Regions from separate parts of the Listeria sp. MAN/IMW/UF555 genome, predicted to be linked through region 2. Evidence: a T-box and tRNA genes for the amino acid it is inferred to sense, from the RefSeq annotation. Region 2 holds a T-box; the other holds one or more tRNA genes.

Region 1 (3,421 bases), 480 kb from region 2:
TTAAATAGCAAAATGCTATCTATTATGATTCCAGTAGAGGAGCTAAATTAAAAAACTTTGGGAGTGATAGTTTTTTTCATAGTAACTAGATTTGGAAAAATAGAACATTTTCGTTTAACGAAAAAAGGAAGGTGGAAATAGTATGGATTATATCAAATGGATTCGAGGGAAAGTAGGGAATGAAAAAATCATATTAAATTTTGTTAGTGGTTATTTTATAAATACCGAAGGAAAGATTCTATTGCAAAAAAGAAATGATAAAAATATGTGGGGATTTCCTGGAGGAGCAATTGAACTTGGCGAATCTTTTGAAGAAGCGATAATTAGAGAGTATTTTGAAGAGACGGGGCTGCGTGTCAAGGTTAAGTCACTAATTGGTATTTATTCAAAATATGAAGACAACTATCCAAATGGTGATGAAGCTCAGCCGTTATCAATTTTTTTTGAATTAGAATATGTGGACGGAGAAATATCTATAAAAGATGAGGAAACAATTGAACTTAGATACTTTGCAGTTGAAGAGATACCTAATCTGGTTAATAAGCAACATGAAGACTTTCTGTGCGATTTGAAGAGATTCAATGGGCAAGTGTTTATAAGATAGGAAACAGGTGGAAATAATGCAGAATGTTCTTGTGGATAATACTATTTATTATGTTAGCCACTATTGGTGAGCTTATTTATTCACCAGTTTTAAATGCTGAAGAAGTAAGGTTAATTCCTACTAATCAAAGAGGTATATATGCAGCTGTTTCCTCATTTAAATTTACTGGTGGAGATTTTATTTCAAAACTAGGGATTATTATCGGGGTTATTAAAACCACGGGGAATGAGTTTGCTTATGGCAGTAATTTTAATTTTAGAATCAATATTAATAATAGGTTCTTTGTTTTATAGTAAAGCTTGAATTTAAAAATACTCTGTAAATTAATTGAATTATATCAGAAGGTTACACTGAATTTGATTTTGTTTAAGGAGAAAGTATAAAGAAGATAATATATAATTAATGAATGAGATGATTAATTTGATAATGGTAGTGTGACTTAAATAAAAAAAAGAAAGCACGCAGAATGCGTGCTTTCTTTTTTATTTAAGGTTTTTTCCTGACATCCAATGTTCCAGCCGTTTTCCGACAAACCATAAAATAACGACAGAAACTGCTAAAATAGCCAGTTTAAGTGGTTGGTGAATTAAGTCTACGAAATCATAACCAATATAGCTAATCGCAAAGACTTTGATTAATTTCCCACCTACAAGCGCTAAGATAAATTGGTAAACTTTTATTTTAGAGAGACCTGCAACGATATTTACAGCAGAAGATGGTGTAAAAGGCATTACAAGTAAAATGAAAATCGGACTAAAACCATGTCTATCAATCCATTCCATTACTCGTTTAATTTGTTTGTGTCCGGAAATAAATCGCAAAAATCGAGTCTGCCCAAATTTTCGAGCTAACAAGAAAACACATAAACTACCTGCAATTGCAGCTGTAACGGATATTAAAAAGCCGCCAAACAGTCCATATGCGTTAACGTTAACTACAACAAAAACAATAAATGGTAAAAAAGGTAAAAACGCTTCAATAAAAGGTAAGAAAAAAGCTAAAAGTGGACCTAAATTCCGATACTCACTTAGCCAGTACATTAAATTATCATAAGAAAAGAAATTCATCATATCCTGCCAAAATGTCATAAGCAAGCCTCCAGTAGTCTTTTAAAACATACTTTATTTTCTCACATAAAAATGATAAAGCGCTAATAAAACAGCTTGAATATAGTTAAAATCCTAGTAAATCAACCAGGATTTTAATTATATATTATTTTTACAAAGAAATTCCAGAAAAAGTCTTGTCAAAACTAACATAGAATGGTATTATATAAAAGTTGTTAAAACACTAAGAACTACTTACTGTGCGGGTGTAGTTTAGTGGTAAAACTACAGCCTTCCAAGCTGTTGTCGTGGGTTCGATTCCCATCACCCGCTTTATATTTTTTATAAATCCTGTTATCAACGCAGTGTTTCGACCTTTCTAAGCGAAGCATTGCGTTTATTTTATTGCCTGAAAATAAGGAAAGGGGGAATGATGATAGTGAAGCCAGAATCAAATTACGCAGCGCTAAAAGAAGAGTTAATTGCTTATGCACATGAAATTGGAATTCAAAAAATTGGTTTTACGACAGCAGACCCTTTTTTATTTTTAAAGGAACGGTTATTAGAAGCTGAAGCGTTAGATCTTTTTACAGGGTTTGAGCATCCGGTTATTGATGAGCGTGTTTATCCAGAGCTTATTTTCAAAGAACCCCAGTCGATTATTGCTATTGCACTTGCTTACCCATCTAAATTAAAAGAAGCGCCTACCAGCAAAAAAGAAGCAAGACGTGGCGTTTTTGCTAGAGCTTCGTGGGGCATCGATTATCATACTGTTTTACGAGAAAAATTAGCTCTACTGGAACAATTTTTAAGTGAGCGTTTGCCTGATGTACGAATGAAATCTATGGTAGATACCGGTGAATTATCGGATGTGGCTGTGGCAGAACGAGCTGGCATTGGTTGGCGCGGGAAAAACACGCTGCTTATAACGCCAGAATTCGGCTCTTGGGTTTATTTAGGGGAAATGATAACCAATATTCCTTTTGAACCAGATACGCCTGCTAGCGACTTGTGTGGCAGCTGCAACCAATGTGTTAAAGCTTGTCCAACAGGTTCCTTGTTAGGTGAAGGGAAAATGAATCCGAAAATATGTTTAAGCTACCTCACCCAAACAAAAGACTTTCTAGATGAAAAATATCGCGAAGTATTGCATAATCGTTTGTATGGCTGTGATACTTGTCAGGTAGTTTGTCCATATAATCGTGGTCATGATTTTCATTTTCATGAGGAAATGGAGCCGGACCCGGAACTTGTTCGTCCCGAGTTAAAGCCACTGCTACATATTTCAAATCGCGCTTTCAAAGAGCAGTTTGGCGATATGGCTGGTTCATGGCGCGGGAAAAAGCCAATCCAACGAAATGCGATAATTATTTTAGCTCGTTATAAAGATAAAACCGCAGTACCAGACTTAATTGATTGCTTGGAAAATGATCCGAGACCAGTCATTCGAGGAACCGCTGGATGGGCTTTACGTAAAATTGGCGGGGAACAAGCTGAAGAAGCTGTCCAAAAAGCGCTCCAAAACGAACAAGATGAACAAGTACTCCAAGAATTAACAGCAATACCAAATTAATAGAAACCAGGTGAAAAGAAATGCCAAACCATATCGTACTATATCAACCAGAAATCCCTGCAAACACAGGAAATATCTCAAGAACATGTGCTGGAACAGATACTTATTTACATTTAATTCGTCCACTTGGTTTTTCCACAGATGATAAAATGTTAAAACGTGCCGGACTGGACTACTGGGATAATGTGAAACTTTCCT
Region 2 (3,421 bases):
CAAAGTACCTAATTTTTCATGGAAAACGATATTTTGTAATTTAGCAACTGCTTCGTCAATGGTTATTTTTAAATCTTCTTGATAGAAGAAATCAGCATCTGATAAACGAGCGCGTAGTACTTTTTCGTTTCCTCGTGCCACTGTATCTAGATTTTCATGGTTACCATTACGAACGGTTACAAAATGAGGTAACAATTCTCCTTCTTGGCTGAAAACTGGGAAGTAACGTTGGTGTTCTTTCATTGTCGTAATTAGAACTTCTTCAGGTAGTTCCAAATATTCTTTTTCAAAATTACCCGCTAATACAGTTGGATATTCGACAAGATTAGTTACTTCTTCTAATAAATCGTCATCTTCTCTGATTTGCCAATTTTCCATTGTTTCTAGTTCACGTAATTGTTCTACAATAGCCTGTTTGCGTTCACTAGCATTAACAACGACAAATTGTTCTAATAATGCATGTGGATAGTCGCTCGGTTGATTGATTGTAGCTGTTTTTCCTAAGAAACGATGACCACGAGATGTATTACTAGTTGAGACACCAGTGATTTCAAATGGGATAATTTCTTCGCCAAACATTGCGATAAGCCATTTGATTGGGCGAATATAACGTAAATCATTACTACCCCAGTGCATGCTTACTGGGAAAGTCATACTCGTTACTACTTTTTCTAGGCTTGGAAGTAACGCAGTTGTTTTTTCGCCGATTACTTCTTTTTTAATATAAATATATTCCACACCTTTAATTTCGCGGAAAGTTAAATCTTCTGGTGCTACTTTTTGACTTTTGGCGAATCCTAATGCAGCTTTCGACCAGTTACCTTCGTCGTCTAGAGCGATTTTTTTGGCAGGGCCTTTTGCTTCTTCCACACGATTAGCTTGTTCTTCAGCCATTTCTTCTACTAGGACAGTTAAACGTCTTGGTGTAGAATAAGTTTTAATTTCTTTAAATTCGATTTGGTTGTCTTTTAACCAATCTGTCACTCGTTTTTCCAGTTGTAATACAGAGCTAGTCACATACTTCGCTGGCATTTCTTCTAAACCAATTTCTAATAAAAAGTCTTTACTCATGACGTTTTCCTCCCTCTTCTTTGACTAATGGGAAGCCAAGTTTTTCTCGTGATTCATAAAATGTTTTGGCGATACGTCTTGCTAAGTTTCTGATACGACCGATATACTGTGCGCGTTCAGTTACTGAAACAACGCCGCGAGCATCTAGTAAGTTAAAGGTATGCGAACATTTTAATACATAGTCATACGCTGGGAAAACTAGTCCTTCTTGCATTTGACGAGCTGCTTCTCTTTCATATGTGTCAAAAAGAGTTAATAGCATATCTGTATTAGAAGTTTCAAAGGCATATTTGGAGTTTTCGAATTCTGCTTGGAAGAAAATATCGCGATAGCTAATACCATCTGTCCATTCTAAATCAAATACATTTTCTTTATCTTGAATATAACTTGCTAAACGTTCCACACCATAAGTAATTTCAGATGTAACAGGGAAACATTCTAAGCCGCCTACTTGTTGGAAATAAGTAAATTGAGTGATTTCCATCCCATCTAACCATACTTCCCATCCAAGTCCTGCGCATCCTAACGAAGGGTTTTCCCAGTTATCTTCCACAAAACGAATATCATGTTCTAACGGGTTAATTCCTAATTTTTCTAATGAGCCAAGATAAAGCTCTTGAATGTTGTCAGGAGAAGGTTTCATCACTACTTGAAATTGATGATGTTGGAATAATCTGTTTGGGTTTTCTCCGTAACGGCCATCTGCTGGACGACGAGAAGGCTCCACATAACCTGCTTTCCAAGGTTCTGGACCAATTGCTTTTAAGAAAGTATAAGGGCTCATTGTACCGGCACCTTTTTCCACATCATACGATTGCAACATAATACAACCTTGTTCGGACCAATAATCTTGTAACGTTCTAATCATTGTTTGTAAATTCATTGCTTCCACCTCCAAAATAATTCAGCCAATATAAAAACTCTCGTCTCTATATGCTGATTTAAAGCATATAGGGACGAGAGTTATCTCGCGGTTCCACCCTATTTGGAATTTAAACAATTCCCACCTTGATTTCGCTGTACTCCAGAACGCCTTCACAAAAAGTTAAATATCCGGCTCACACCACACCCGAACTCGCTAAAAATAGAGCTTTTTGTTACTATTTTCCTTCAATGTACCTATTAGTTGATATATTAAAAGATACTGTATTTTTGCGAAAAAGTCAATCATCGCTATCTTTTTTTAACATATTTTCCCATTTATTCATATCACGTAAAAATTTCCTGCTTTTTAAATATAAACCAGAATATTCGTCGTAATAAGTATCAATAGCTTTTTGGAGCCATTCTTTTGTTTCTTGTTTCACATCAATATTGCCTAATCGGTCTAATTGAAATATAAAAAATAGCCTTAAAAGTTTTACTACATTTTCCGGTAAATGCATCCGGTAGCGGTCTTTATCAAAGCAGCGATGGCAAATAATTCCGTTACTTCTTGTTGAAAAATCAAAATGTCCTGTCGTCTCCCCGCAAATAGCGCATTTATCCATAGTTGGGTAAAGTCCTAACACAGGTAACATTTTCATTTCATAAATTTGGGTTAGAATTTGCGGATCATATCCTTCATCAATGTCACGTAAAATTTGAAAAGTTAGCTCATATAAATATGGATTTGGCTGGCGTTCTTCGGTTGCTTTATCCAATAACTCGCATACATAAGTGGCATAAGCCGTCATAAAAATATCTTGTTGAATGGAAGAAAAATTTTCGATAACTTCTCCTTGTTGAAGCGTACCAAGCCCGTTTCCTCCAAAAAAAGTGAAGTATCCATTTGTAAATAATTGTGTTACAGCAGCTAATCTACTTTTGGTTTTTTTTGCGCCACGAGCAACCACACCAATTTTTCCAAATTCACGCGTATACATGCGGACTATTTTATCTGATTCACGATAACTCGTCTGTCGTATCACGATTCCTTCGCATTTTTCCATGTGGCAACCCTCCTTTTTCATTCTTTTTATTATAACATTTTCTAAACGATTGTGTCTTTTTATATTTTTTACTATCTTTCCGCGACTTGCTATTGTAAAATAGAGAAAAAGGCAAGAAAGAAAGGATTTTTTATTCTATGGATATGTTACTTATATTATTGATCAGCTTGTTTATACTCACATTCATAGGTGTAGTTGTGGGAATTATTTTGCTTATTGTTAGAAAGGAAAGATGGGCCGGCATTATTGTCGCTGGATTATCATTTGGTATTGGTTTTTATGTATTGTTAGCTGGGTTAAACTTAGCAACAGTTAGTTTACTTCAAGGCTTTAATAATCCATTTTCTTTTTACGGTGGTAGTGGTACCGATGTTTATACTAATGATTATGCAGAAAGCTACGACGAAGATTATTATAAT

What was found. The T-box of region 2 lies ahead of glyQ (glycine--tRNA ligase subunit alpha). A T-box ahead of a tRNA ligase gene usually reads a tRNA of that ligase, here a tRNA-Gly.
Region 1: it has a tRNA-Gly gene. The T-box ahead of glyQ (glycine--tRNA ligase subunit alpha) is inferred to sense a tRNA for this amino acid. The anticodon was not compared.

Annotation. Positions count from the first base shown of each region.
Region 1 covers NZ_JBZWZS010000001.1:717,229-720,649, reverse strand. The annotation lists gene AC4PG8_RS03625 (NUDIX hydrolase) at 143-604, shown strand; gene AC4PG8_RS03620 (hypothetical protein) at 655-897, shown strand; gene AC4PG8_RS03615 (TVP38/TMEM64 family protein) at 1,087-1,692, opposite strand; tRNA gene AC4PG8_RS03610 (tRNA-Gly) at 1,913-1,983, shown strand; gene queG (tRNA epoxyqueuosine(34) reductase QueG) at 2,084-3,223, shown strand; gene trmL (tRNA (uridine(34)/cytosine(34)/5-carboxymethylaminomethyluridine(34)-2'-O)-methyltransferase TrmL) at 3,244-3,421, shown strand, end outside.
Region 2 covers NZ_JBZWZS010000001.1:236,863-240,283, reverse strand. The annotation lists gene glyS (glycine--tRNA ligase subunit beta) at 1-1,071, opposite strand, end outside; gene glyQ (glycine--tRNA ligase subunit alpha) at 1,064-1,954, opposite strand; T-box leader at 2,021-2,194, opposite strand; gene recO (DNA repair protein RecO) at 2,235-3,002, opposite strand; gene AC4PG8_RS01130 (DUF4352 domain-containing protein) at 3,140-3,421, shown strand, end outside.